4 regions of the Lysinibacillus irui genome follow, and region 3 is predicted to be linked to each of the others. Evidence: riboswitches for the same ligand, from Rfam matches in the RefSeq annotation. Region 3 holds a riboswitch; each other region holds the start of a gene.

Region 1 (3,172 bases), 1.9 Mb from region 3:
CATTTTTTCACCATCACAAAAATCACATGCCTTCATGACGATATTAGGTACTGCTGGTGCAATATGTAGACCCGCTTCCTGTAAGGCTTGAACAGCTTGTGCGGCAGCACTCGTCGGGACGGATACTATAATACTATAAGAAGCCGAATACTTAATTGCCCCCTTTTCTCCAACAATCTCGGCTATTTTTTGAAATTGTGCTGGCGTGTAATGCTTATTAATAATGCCAGGACTGACAGCTAAGCGTGTAAATTCGCCTTGTTGGCTAAGTGTTTCGAAGGTTTGATCTGGTACGTTTTTTTGAAATGCATTCATGGATATCTCTCCTTATGAAAAAGGAGCTAGCAAAAACGCTAGCTCGGATTGTTGTTAGATTAAAAATTTTCAGGATAGAAGCCTTTTGCTAAAATTTCAATCGCCTCTGCTGCTCGAACTCCTTCAGATGCTGCTGATAGCGGAAGAATAACAAAGCGCTCATTTTTAACAGCTTCCATCTCCTTTAATGCGGGATCATTTTTTAAGAATTGAATCTTTTGTTCTGCTGTTGTTTCACCGTAATCAATGACAACCACCACCTCTGGGTTACGGTCTACTGCATCTTCTTTTGATACGGTTGTCCAGCCGGATTCCACATCACCAAAAATATTTTGACCACCAGCGATGGTCACTAGCTCATTCATAAAGTTTTGACCAGCTGTAAAGATATCCTTTTCACCGCTGTCAAACACTAACACACGTAAATTTTCATCATCTTTCGGTAATTTCGACTGTACATTTTCTACGTCTTTCGTCATTTGCTCAATTAAGGCTTCTCCACGATCCTCCACCCGGAAAATCTTCGCGATATTGCGAATATCAGTGAAAATATCCTCTAATGTCGGCTTTGTCATATTGGAAGCTGTATGTAAATACGTATGAATCCCTAATGCCTCTAGCTCTTCCGGAGTTCCTACGCCCTTTTCACCAAAGCCACTTTTCCAGCCTGCATATAAGAAATCCGCCTCTGCATCAATTACTTGCTCCTTCGTTGGATATTGATCTGAAAGCACAGGGACCTTATCGTAAGCTTCTTGTAATGGCTCATAGATTGTATCATCTAAGTAAGCTGTTCCTACCATGGAATCCTCTAATCCTAATGCCAGCATGATTTCCGTTACATGCTGATTTAAACTAATCGCTTTTTTTGGTGCTTCCTTATATGTTTGCGTTGTATCATTATTTTCGATCGTTACTTCTGTTGTTGCTGTCTCGGACGGCTCAACCTTTTCACCCTGTTCTGCAGACTCTTTGTTGTCCGTTGCATTACAAGCGCCTAAAACAGCTACTAAGGCAATGACCATGATGAGCCATAAACTATTCCATTTCTTCATGTCCTAATCTCCTTTGTTATGAATATAGTTTTGAGGGCATAAAAAAACCCTCTTGTCGCCAAGAGAGAAGCATAGTGAAAAAATGGTATGGTCACCTTTATCACTATCCCCATCCTCGTGGTTCTTAGTTAACAGTTCATATTGGCAGGTATCCTGGCTTAGGTTCATCATCTATACGCCTTCCCATAGCTACACTACAGTGGCACGTTGTATAGACTCCCCATTTACAGTTGCGGGACAGCATCGGAATTACACCGATTTCCCTTTTAAGCAAATGACAAATGCCATTTGCACCAATACATTTTATAATGGTTAATACTATTGATAGACTAGCAGAAGAAGATTAATCACGCAATGAGGAACATGGCGTGACATCCATAATCCCCATTATATTAGCACTATTTCGACATAAAGACGAACTATTTTACAAGAAATATTTCTACGAGAATTCTGTTACAATGGGAAGAAAGCAATGGATAGAAACGAGGATTGGTTATGTACAAAACAATTGGTGTACTTGCGCATGTCGATGCAGGGAAAACAACATTTTCTGAGCAAGTACTTTTTCATACAAATAGTATTCAAGCCCGAGGCCGTGTCGATCACCAGGATACCTTTCTCGATAATCATGAATTAGAGCGCAAGCGTGGCATCACCATATTTGCCGAGCAAGGTCGCATGAACATCGGCGATGATACATACACGTTAATTGATACACCAGGGCATGTCGATTTCTCCCCTGAAATGGAGCGTTCCATTCGAGTCATGGATTACGCCATTATTATTATCAGTGCAGTGGAGGGCGTGCAAGGTCATACAGAAACAGTATGGCAGCTGTTACGTAAATATCATGTCCCAACCTTCTTTTTTATCAATAAAATCGATCGTGAAGGGGCCAACGTAGAGGCAGTCATGAAGCAGCTACGTAAAGATTGCTCACCAGATGTCTTGTTGATCGATGAACCGCTTCGAGCAGATTATCTTTCTAGTAGTATGATGGAATGGCTGGCAGAGCGAGATGAAGAATTACTCGATGCCTTTTTGAATGAATCGTTGGAACATGAACAATGTCTAGCACAGCTAAAGGACATGATTACAAGTGAATGTGCTTTCCCTTGCTTTACAGGCTCGGCCTTAAAGGATGAGGGCATTCAGGAATTTATTGCCCAGCTTCCTCTATTAACCGATACTCATTTTGAACAGGATGCACCGTTTCAGGGAGAGGTTTTTAAAATACGACACGACGGCCACCAGCGTTTAACCTTTATGAAGGCCATGCAGGGGTCCTTACATGTGCGGGATGAATTTACCTTTGGCGAGACAACAGAAAAAATCACAGAAATTCGCCTTTATAATGGCAATCGCTTTGAAACCGTTCAACATGTTGAAGCGGGTGAGATATTTGCTGTTAAAGGGTTAAGTCAGGCAACTATTGGAGACCGCATTGGCAGTACTACACAATCGCAGCCGTACGAGCTCGTCCCAACCTTACAGGCAAAGGTACAATATGAAGGCGACCAACATATTAAAGAAGTGCTACAAATTTTTCGTTTGTTAGAAGCGGAAGAGCCTTCATTACGTGTTCTCTGGCAGGAAAAATTCCAGGAAATCCACGTGCATATAATGGGCGTTATTCAGCTAGAGGTACTCGTTGAGGTATTACAGAAGCGTTTTTCATTAGTCGTTTCTTTCGGAGAGCCACAAATTTTATACATGGAGACAATTGCGACAACGGTTACAGGCTATGGCCATTTTGAGCCACTCAAGCATTATGCGGAAGTGCATGTATTAATGGAGCCAAA
Region 2 (3,172 bases), 1.0 Mb from region 3:
CTATCTATTAGATCATTATGCTGATGACGAGGTTAAACAGCGTTTCTTACCACATGTTTGTGCAACAGGTGATACAGAGTTATATGAAGGAGCAACATTTTTAACTGAACGTCAAGGGGGCTCAGATGTAGGGGCGAATGTTGTGGAAGCGAGAAGGGAAGGCAATGAATTTCGCCTCTATGGTGAAAAATACTTCGCTTCCAATGCCGGTATGTGTGGGGTAGCAATGGTGTTGGCACGTCTAGAAGGTGCACAAGCAGGCTCTAAAGGATTAACCTTATTTGCTGTTCCTTGGCGTAAAGAAGACGGAACGGCAAATCATCTACGTATTCGACGACTAAAAGATAAGTTGGGTGTTCGGGCAGTTCCATCTGGTGAGGTTGAATTTGATGGTGCACTTGCTTATGTTGTAGGTGAACAAAGTAAGGGGATTTATTATATGCTGGAGGCACTGAATCTCTCAAGAATTTGCAATGCCGTAGCATCGATTGGGATTATGCGTCGAGGTTTCTTAGAGGCGAAGCATTATGTGACAAATCGATATGCATTTGGCAAGCCTTTAACACAATACCCAATGATTCAAGATACATTAGGGAAATTTGCAGCTAAGCTACATGTAGAAGTAGCGACCGTTTTTGATCTTATTCAATTATACGATAAAGTAACGAATGGGCATGGAACACAACAAGATGTTATTATGAATCGTTTATATATTGCCATTATGAAAAAGGAAACGGCAGAGCAAGCGGTTCATTATGCTAGTGAAGCAATTGAATTACATGGTGGCAATGGTTATATTGAGGACTTTGTGACACCGCGCTTACTGAGAGATGCTCAAGTGTTGACGGTATGGGAGGGCACGGCTAATATTCTGGCGTTAGAGCTTATTCGGTTAGTGGATAAGTTTCAGGCACATGAGCTTTTTGTCAATGAGATGGAAGAACGGTTAGAAAAATTAACAGATAGCGCTTTGGTGCAAATTGTGAGAGAGCAATTGGTGAAACTAGCTGGGATCTTACAAATTTTTAGTGCTTTAGATGATGCCACGAAAACATTTGAAGCAAAAGATGTTGCAAAGAAAATGGCGCTGTTATATGAAAGTGTCGTAGCAGTTGAATGGGCGCAAAAATTTGGTGGAAAGTATGAAAAGCTTGCGGACGTTTATTTAGAACAGGCATGGTCATTGCGACAAATTGGAGATCAGATGAAAACCGTACAATATTTTTCTGATATTGTATAGAAGCTAGAAGTCGTCTTGAATAGGGGCGACTTTTTTTCGTTTTCATGTATAATAAAATCAACTGAATAGTATAAAGGTTCTTTACTTAAGTAAAGTGAAAAGGGAAAACGGTGTAATTCCGATGCGGTCCCGCCACTGTAAATGTGAGTTTTTTCAAAAGATGCCACTGATGATATTCGGGAAGGCTTGAAAAGACGTAATAAGCATAAGCCAGGAGACCTGCCTTTATAGTATAGACATAACAGCCTACGAGGATAGGGTGGTGGATTTTGTATCAGTTCTTTGGTGCAATGTTAACCCCTCATCATTCGTAGATTAGGGGTCTTATTTGTGTAGGAGAATTTCTGCCCAAATAAAGCACAGATCAACGAAGGAGGATTCACATGAAGAAATTTTGGAAGATAGGATTATCAGCATTTTTAACACTAGGGTTGCTAGCTGCCTGTGGCCAAGAGGAGAAAAACGACAAGTCGTCTAATGAACCGCAAACACAGCAAGAGACATCACAGGTGGACGAAGCAACTTTCCCAATGACCATAACAGATGCCATTGGCAAGGATATAACACTAGAAGCTCCTCCAGAGAAAATTGTTTCACTTATTCCAAGTAATACTGAAATATTATTTAGCCTTGGTTTAAAAGATGAAATAGTAGGGGTTACAGACAACGATGATTATCCACCAGAGGTAGCTGAAAAGGAAAAGGTTGGCGGTATGGAATACAATATTGAAAAAATTATTGCCCTCAACCCAGATATCGTTTTTTCACATGAATCTAGCATGTCTCTTTCAGAAGCAGCGATTGAACAGCTTGAGTCAGCGGGTGTAAAAGTATTTGTCGTCAATAATGCACAAGATTTTAATGAGACATACACGACGATTGAGCAGCTTGGTCGAGCTACAGGGAAATTGCCAGAGGCTGAAGAAGTTATTGCCAACATGAAGGCGAAGGTAGAAGAAGTGCTGGCCAAAGTAAAAGATGTTGAACCAAAGAAAGTGCTAGTAGAAGCATCTGATGAGCCAGATATCTATACAGCTGGGAATGGTACGTTTATGAACGCGATGCTTGAAATGATCCATGCAGAAAATGTAGCGGCAGATGCTGATGATTGGTATAAAATTGATGCAGAACAGATTATCGCTAAAAATCCAGATGTCATCGTGGTGACATATCACTATGTACCAGATATTTTAACTAAAATACCACAGCGTGCTGGCTTCGATACAATTAATGCTGTGAAAAATAAAGCAATTGTACAAGTAGATGAAAACACAACAAGTCGTCAAGGTCCTCGTTTAGGAGAAGGTCTTGAAGAATTAGCAAAAGCGATCTATCCAGAGGTATTTAAGTGAAAAAAATAGCAGTAGCCTATTTAGTAACAGGCACGCTTCTTCTTATTAGCATCTGGTGTGGCGTAGCAATAGGCTCAGTGCATATTCCATTTGAAGTATTGTGGAATCAGGCGGTTGATGAAACAGCCGCCAATATCTTTTGGAAAATCCGCTTGCCACGTGTATTGTTAGCGGGACTAGTAGGGGCTTCTCTTGCTATTGCAGGAGCTGCCTTTCAAGGTTTGCTAAAAAATCCATTAGCAGATCCATATACACTAGGTGTTTCATCTGGTGCTTCGGTTGGTGCTGTAATGACGATCTTTTTTAGCCTATCTATACCTATTGTAGGTTTATATGCATTACCCATTTTTAGTATGATTGGCGCTATTATCACGATGGTAGTTGTGATGAGTTTTGCTAGAATGGTAGACCGTTCATTAAAAATGGAGACATTGATATTAACAGGTGTTATTTTTAGTTCATTTTTAGGTTCACTCATTTCTTTAATGATTGCTTTATCTGGTGAAGAGCTACGCCAAGTCGTTGGTTGGTTACTTGGATCTGTATCAATGCGTGGATGGCCATATGTCCAAATGATTAT
Region 3 (3,172 bases):
GTAGTTGGTTCATAGGAAATAACATAAGCAGTCGTATCATAGGCCCCGACTATTTCTGCTTCTGCACCTTTCATACCGTCCATATGCCCGTTCGTAATAATAGCTGTACTTCCTACAGGAAACTTCGGATTTTCAGCAATTTTTAATGTAGCTGGTACTTCGCCTGAACTTGAATGGTTCATTGTCGAATGATCCATTTCTTCAGTCGTATGATTAGATGTAGACGCAGGCTTCGTTTGATCCTCCGTACAAGCAGATAAAGTAAGTAAAGCTAATACTGATAGTAGTGCCATTGACCATTTTTGTTTGAATATCATGTCATATCCTCCTCACTATTTGCTAATACTGTAGCAAATAAATGTGCAGAAATAATGGACATGATCTACTACCAAAAATCAAATCACATCTTTCATCTAACAAGAAAGATGTGAGGAATTATTTATTGAATGGGCATGATTTTCAATGTTTTTTGTAATCGATAGGCGAGGATGCCAGCGAAAATCGCTAAGATAAAATCTTTTGGTAGTGGGGGGATCATCCAGAGCCAAGCTAGTTTATATGAAAAGACCTCTGGTGCACTTGCCCATAGTTTGTAGGCAAAATACATCCAATTTGTCCCTAGGAAATAATTAAGCGCAGTTGCGATTAACGCTGCCGCAATATAGCTTTTCTTTGTTGCACTTCGTTCTACAATTAGTCCTGCAACAAATGCTGCTCCAATAAATGTAATAATAAACCCAAAGGTAGGGCTTAAAATTTGTCCAACTCCCCCACCAAAACGAGCAAAAACAGGCGCTCCTGCTAATCCTATGCACATATAAACTGTACAGGCGAGCGCACCCTTTCTGCTACCAAGAACCAGTCCTGCTAAAATAGCAAAAAACGTTTGTAGTGTAATCGGTACACCACCCACCATCATAAATGGGGCAAAGGAGGTAATATTAGCCCCTATCATCATAAGTGTTGAGAATAACCCAATATAGGTAATGTCAATAGTTCTTAATTTATGATGACTCTGTTGTGTAGCAGTAGCCATAAATTTCACCTCGTTATAAACCTTCTTACTGCTAGTGTAAAAAACGAATATAATTGTGTCAACCTTATTTTAATTTTAAGTTAACTCAATTATAGTGTAGACTAACTAATTATAAAAATGTATGATAGAATCGTCACAATTTTATAACTTTAAGTACTATTGGTGTGATATTTTTTGAATGTCACTTAAAAGGGAAGTCGGTGGAAGTCCGACGCTGTCCCGCAACTGTAACGAGGAGTCTTATAATATTTTTTGCCACTGTGTTAGTATGGGAAGGCCATTATAGGATGCTGATTCGAAGCCAGGAGACCTGCCATTAGTAATACCTGTAATGCCCACGAGGATGCAAGCAATTACGGACAATAGCTGGATATTTTCTGACTTTGTTTAATCTAGGGTATTTCTATGCGTATTTTCGTATGGAATACCTTTTTTTATTGCTTCATCCATCAATACTTAGTAGGAGCTTTAAACGGATGAATAAAAAATTTATGTTTTTTTCCTTAATACTTTTCTTCGTATTAATCGTTTCTATGACAATAGCCGTTATGGTTGGGTCTGTATCAGTTACACCCTTCTATGTATGGAAAGTTATTCTTTCTAAAATCCCCATTATACAAAATGGCATAGAGCAAGACTGGAGTCGCTCACAGGAAATCATTATTTGGCAAATAAGAGCACCACGTGTTTTACTCGCAGCTATTGTTGGAGCTGGTCTAGCTATTGCTGGGGCAGCAATTCAGGCACTTGTGAGAAATTCCATTGCTGACCCTTATATATTAGGGATTTCGTCAGGTGCAGCTGTTGGAGCGACCTCAGTAATTATTTTAGGTGCCTTTTCATTTTTAGGAATCTATGCTCTTTCTGTATCTGCATTTTTAGGGTCATTACTTGCCATTGCGCTCGTATTTTTCTTATCACGAGTTGGTGGTCGTGTCTCAATTTTTCGCTTGTTATTGGCGGGGATGGCTGTGTCCTTTATTTTAACGGCCGTTTCCAATTTCATTTTGATGATGTCGAAACAAGAAGGGGCTTTAAAGGCTGTTATGTTTTGGATGCTAGGGAGTCTAGCTGGAGCCAAGTGGAATAATATTGTAATCCCGGCTTTCATATTCTTCCTCGTATTTGGGCTACTATGGCTACACTATCGAAATTTAAATTTATTATTACTAGGGGAAGAGGCAGCTGTAACGTTAGGGGTTAATTTACAGCAATTTCGTATTCAGCTCATTTTACTTGTTTCGTTGTTAACTGGTGTACTTGTCGCAGTCAGTGGCTCTATTGGATTTGTGGGATTAATCATTCCACATATCGTTCGGTTAATTGTGGGGTCAAACTATAAATATGTGATATCTATTAGTGCTTTAATTGGAGGAATCTTTTTAGTGTGGGCAGATGCTTTTGCCCGAATAATCATCGCACCTCAAGAAATGCCAATTGGTATTATAACGGCCTTTTGTGGAGGACCATTTTTTATTTGGCTACTCCGTCGTAACAATTATTCTTTCGGTGAAGGAGACTAACTTATATGACATTAGAAGCAAAGCAGCTATCATTCTCCATTTACGATGAGCGTATACTACATGAAGTAAGTATTCAAATAAAAGAAAAACAACTTGTTGGACTCATTGGCCCTAATGGTAGCGGCAAATCCACATTGCTAAAAAATATGTACCGTCTGCTAAAACCGGAAAGTGGTACGGTATTATTAAACGAACAAGATATTTTAAAGCAATCAAGTAAATCGATTGCTAAAAATTTAGCCGTTGTTAGTCAAGAAACACCTGTTTTATTTGACTTCACCGTACATGATTTAGTCAGTATGGGAAGAACGCCACATAAAAAACTATTGGAGCTTGATCAAGAACAAGATTTCCGAATTGTGGCAGATGCTCTTCTACAAACTGGTATTTCACATTTGGAGAAACGAAGCTTTAGCTCTCTTTCCGGTGGAGAGAAAAAGCGCGTAATGGTTGCACGTGCTCTGGCACAACAAGCTAAGGTATTGATATTAGATGAGCCGACGAATCATTTAGATATACAGCATCAACTCCAGCTTATGGACTTAATTCAAACTCTACATTTAACTGTAGTCGCGGCTTTACATGACTTAAATATCGCAGCAATGTACTGTGA
Region 4 (3,172 bases), 1.2 Mb from region 3:
CGATAACAGGCCATACCACAGCCATTGAAGCCAATATTTAATGTTTTAGGTAAGGACATGCCGCCTAGTTTTTCTTGTATTTCTTCCGCATATGGAATGGAATCAGCCTTTTCACCGTAGCAAAAATCACAAGCCTTCAATGACAGGACATCCCCAATAGGCGCTAATAAAAAGCCTACTTCCTGTAATTTCTCTGTAATGCGTTCAGGCTCTGTCGTCGGAATTTTTAAGTGGATTTGATGGTCTGGCGTATATTCCATCGTACCCTCTTCTCCAACCACCTCTGCTAATGTCATCATTTGCTGTGGTGTGAAAAACTTATTGGCTACCCCTGGACTTACTGCTAGCTCAAAAATAGATTCTATTTTTTGCTGCACAAGCTTCGGCGGCGTGACCTTAATTGCACTTGTTCCTTTCACCATGGCGAGTGCCGCTGTTGCCATTTCAAGCGCTGTTTTTTTCGGCCGAGGCGTAGCCGCTACACTGGGTTTATTAAATCGGCCAGCATTAGGGTCTGCTGCAAAGTCATCACGTGCAGTCCCTGTCTCTTGGTTCATTGCCCACGGCTCATTTTCTTCACGTAAACGCTGATGTGGTCGTAATGGCTGTTTTTCTTCCCCAAGTGTATATTTACGCTGGTAGCCACGTGGCGTAATCATTTTATTATCATAGAAAAATGTCGATGAATTCCCGATAATCACGGTTGTCAGCATACCAATATCATGTTCGAGCATTTCTGCTAATGTTGTCATCGTCACTTCCTGACGTTCTCTATAGGCACTTTTTACAAGTCCTACTGGTGTGTCTGGCGAGCGATATTCTAAGAGAATTCGTTGTGCTTCTACAATTTGTCTTGTTCTCCTACCACTTTTAGGATTGTATAAAGCAATAACAAAATCAGCCATTGCAGCAGCCTCGACACGCTTTGCAATTAAATTCCATGGTGTTAGGTGATCACTCAGACTAATGGTACAAGCATCATGCATAATCGGAGCCCCTAGTAAACTAGCACATGAATTGATTGCTGAAATACCAGGAACTATTTCTACTTCAATGCCTGTAGCTTCTGTCCAGCCTAATTCGATTAACACTTCGTACACTAATCCCGCCATACCATATACGCCCGCATCCCCACTCGAAATTACGGAGACGATGCTGCCTGCTTCTGCTTGACGAACAGCCTCTTGAGCACGTGATACCTCTTCTGTCATTCCGGTACTGACAATAGACTTTGCACTGACTAAATCTTGAATAAGCTCTACATAGGTTTTATAGCCTATGATCATATCACTTTGTTGTAAAGCTTCTACTGCTCGTGTCGTAATATGCTTAAAATCTCCAGGTCCAAAGCCCACTACGAAAATTTTCCCTTTTTGCGCCATGCTGTTACCCCTCTTTCACCTTTTCGATCCCTTTAATGGCTGTCGTTTGTGCTGTACGCTGTAATGTACCTTCCCGAAGTGTAAAGACATGTTCGTTGTATAATGTTTCATGATGTAAATCTTGTACGAGTATTCTTGCATGCTCTGTTGATGGCACTCGATACCAATTTCCTTGTGGATAGGCGATGACTACACAAGCATCCTTGCATCGTCCATTACAGCGCGTTCTTGTCGTATGTATTTCCTGATCGAGTGCTTGTCGCTGTATTTCATCTCGAATGGCTAAGGTAATTTCCTCAGCATCCTTTCTCATGCAGCTACTGCCATTGCAAATAAAGAGATGTGTTTTCATCCCCTCTAAATTCCATGTTGTCATCTTCTGTCTCCCCTCATTTGCTTTCTGGAAAAAGAAAAAACCCTCACTCTTAACGAAGAGTAAAGGTTTTGTAGAAGCCAAATAAAAACGAATAGAATAAAATACAGGTACTCGCTCTCGCTTCAACTTCTCCCTCCGAAAAGTTTGCATGCACAATCAAATAAGCAGGTTTCCTGACTTAAGCTTCATTTTACTATCGCACCTTCCCAAGTTTTCACCAGTGGTACCTGCGAATTCATCAGCTATTACAGTAGCGGGGGCTGTATTGGATTTTCACCAATTTCCCTATTATCTCGAGCTATTCGAGCACTTATTGACGTTTTATATGAAATTTATTATCTTCTTCAATTGTTTAGAAAACTGTCTCTATCATATCTTATTATTTTAAAATTTCAATATTTCTTTAAAAATTTATGACAAATTTATCAATTTTGCTCGAATCTTATTCTTTAAAAAACTAAGTTCTCCTTACTTCTATCTAAATTTTCTATATGGATATGCAATTAAAAATTTTTATATAAAAAAATCTAGCACAATTATGGAAATTTATGTTACACTTTGTCGTGAAATCTCACAACTTTATGTTTTTTCGGTGTAAAATGCTTGCCATTTTACTTAAAAGGGAAGCCGGTTTGAATCCGGCGCGGTCCCGCCACTGTAATAGGGAGCTTTATAGATAATGTCACTGTCCAATGATGGGAAGACCTATAAAGTGTTGAACTAGAGCCAGGAGACCTGCCGAAAAAAAGGTGATCGTTTCAACCTACGAGGATAGGTGTGCGGCTTAGCAGATGAGAATGATTTGCTTTTTTTAGCTATGCACTTTTCCAGCAGCGGAGAAGTGCTTTTTTATTTTACGCACGCTACATTCTTAAAAAACTAATCGTTAGGAGGAAAGCTTTTGACATTTTCATGGTGGAAACTTAGTTATTTTTTATTGGCCTTGTTAATCGTGCCAAACCGAGCCTTTGCTATGCATATCATGGAAGGCTTTTTACCCATTGAATGGGCCATTTTTTGGTGGGTCATCACGACTCCCTTTATTATTCTAGGATTGCGTTCCATTCGAAAAACAATGGAAGAAAACCCTGAAACAAAAATGCTCTTAGGGCTTTCAGGAGCCTTTGCTTTTGTGCTATCGGCCTTAAAGATCCCCTCTGTTACCGGGAGCTGCTCCCACCCAACTGGCGTTGGACTTGGAACAGTTTTATTTGGACCTTTAGCAATGAGTGTCATTGGGACGATTGTGTTATTATTCCAATCATTACTATTAGCGCATGGTGGTATCACTACTTTAGGAGCCAATGCCTTTTCTATGGCTATTGTCGGTCCGTTTATTGCTTACTTTGTTTTTAAAGGGGCTCAACAAATAGGGTTGTCATTTTCACTTGCCGTTTTCTTTGCCGCTATGCTT

What was found. A riboswitch is a leader RNA that binds a small molecule or an ion and turns the genes downstream of it on or off. The one in region 3 is predicted to bind cobalamin.
Region 1: another riboswitch for cobalamin. It lies ahead of OU989_RS10360 (ABC transporter substrate-binding protein); the one in region 3 lies ahead of OU989_RS19750 (FecCD family ABC transporter permease).
Region 2: another riboswitch for cobalamin. It lies ahead of OU989_RS02385 (ABC transporter substrate-binding protein); the one in region 3 lies ahead of OU989_RS19750 (FecCD family ABC transporter permease).
Region 4: another riboswitch for cobalamin. It lies ahead of OU989_RS13545 ((2Fe-2S) ferredoxin domain-containing protein); the one in region 3 lies ahead of OU989_RS19750 (FecCD family ABC transporter permease).

What each region holds. Positions count from the first base shown of each region.
Region 1 covers NZ_CP113527.1:2,072,887-2,076,058, reverse strand. Annotated here, with positions in the region: gene OU989_RS10365 (NAD(P)/FAD-dependent oxidoreductase) at 1-315, opposite strand, end outside; gene OU989_RS10360 (ABC transporter substrate-binding protein) at 375-1,370, opposite strand; cobalamin riboswitch at 1,497-1,683, opposite strand; gene OU989_RS10355 (elongation factor G) at 1,866-3,172, shown strand, end outside.
Region 2 covers NZ_CP113527.1:486,327-489,498, forward strand. Annotated here, with positions in the region: gene OU989_RS02380 (acyl-CoA dehydrogenase family protein) at 1-1,240, shown strand, start outside; cobalamin riboswitch at 1,298-1,481, shown strand; gene OU989_RS02385 (ABC transporter substrate-binding protein) at 1,624-2,592, shown strand; gene OU989_RS02390 (FecCD family ABC transporter permease) at 2,589-3,172, shown strand, end outside.
Region 3 covers NZ_CP113527.1:3,923,346-3,926,517, reverse strand. Annotated here, with positions in the region: gene OU989_RS19760 (YdhK family protein) at 1-317, opposite strand, end outside; gene OU989_RS19755 (biotin transporter BioY) at 440-1,036, opposite strand; cobalamin riboswitch at 1,180-1,368, shown strand; gene OU989_RS19750 (FecCD family ABC transporter permease) at 1,513-2,559, shown strand; gene OU989_RS19745 (heme ABC transporter ATP-binding protein) at 2,565-3,172, shown strand, end outside.
Region 4 covers NZ_CP113527.1:2,676,356-2,679,527, forward strand. Annotated here, with positions in the region: gene cobJ (precorrin-3B C(17)-methyltransferase) at 1-1,382, opposite strand, end outside; gene OU989_RS13545 ((2Fe-2S) ferredoxin domain-containing protein) at 1,387-1,758, opposite strand; cobalamin riboswitch at 1,905-2,087, opposite strand; cobalamin riboswitch at 2,332-2,515, shown strand; gene OU989_RS13550 (energy-coupling factor ABC transporter permease) at 2,660-3,172, shown strand, end outside.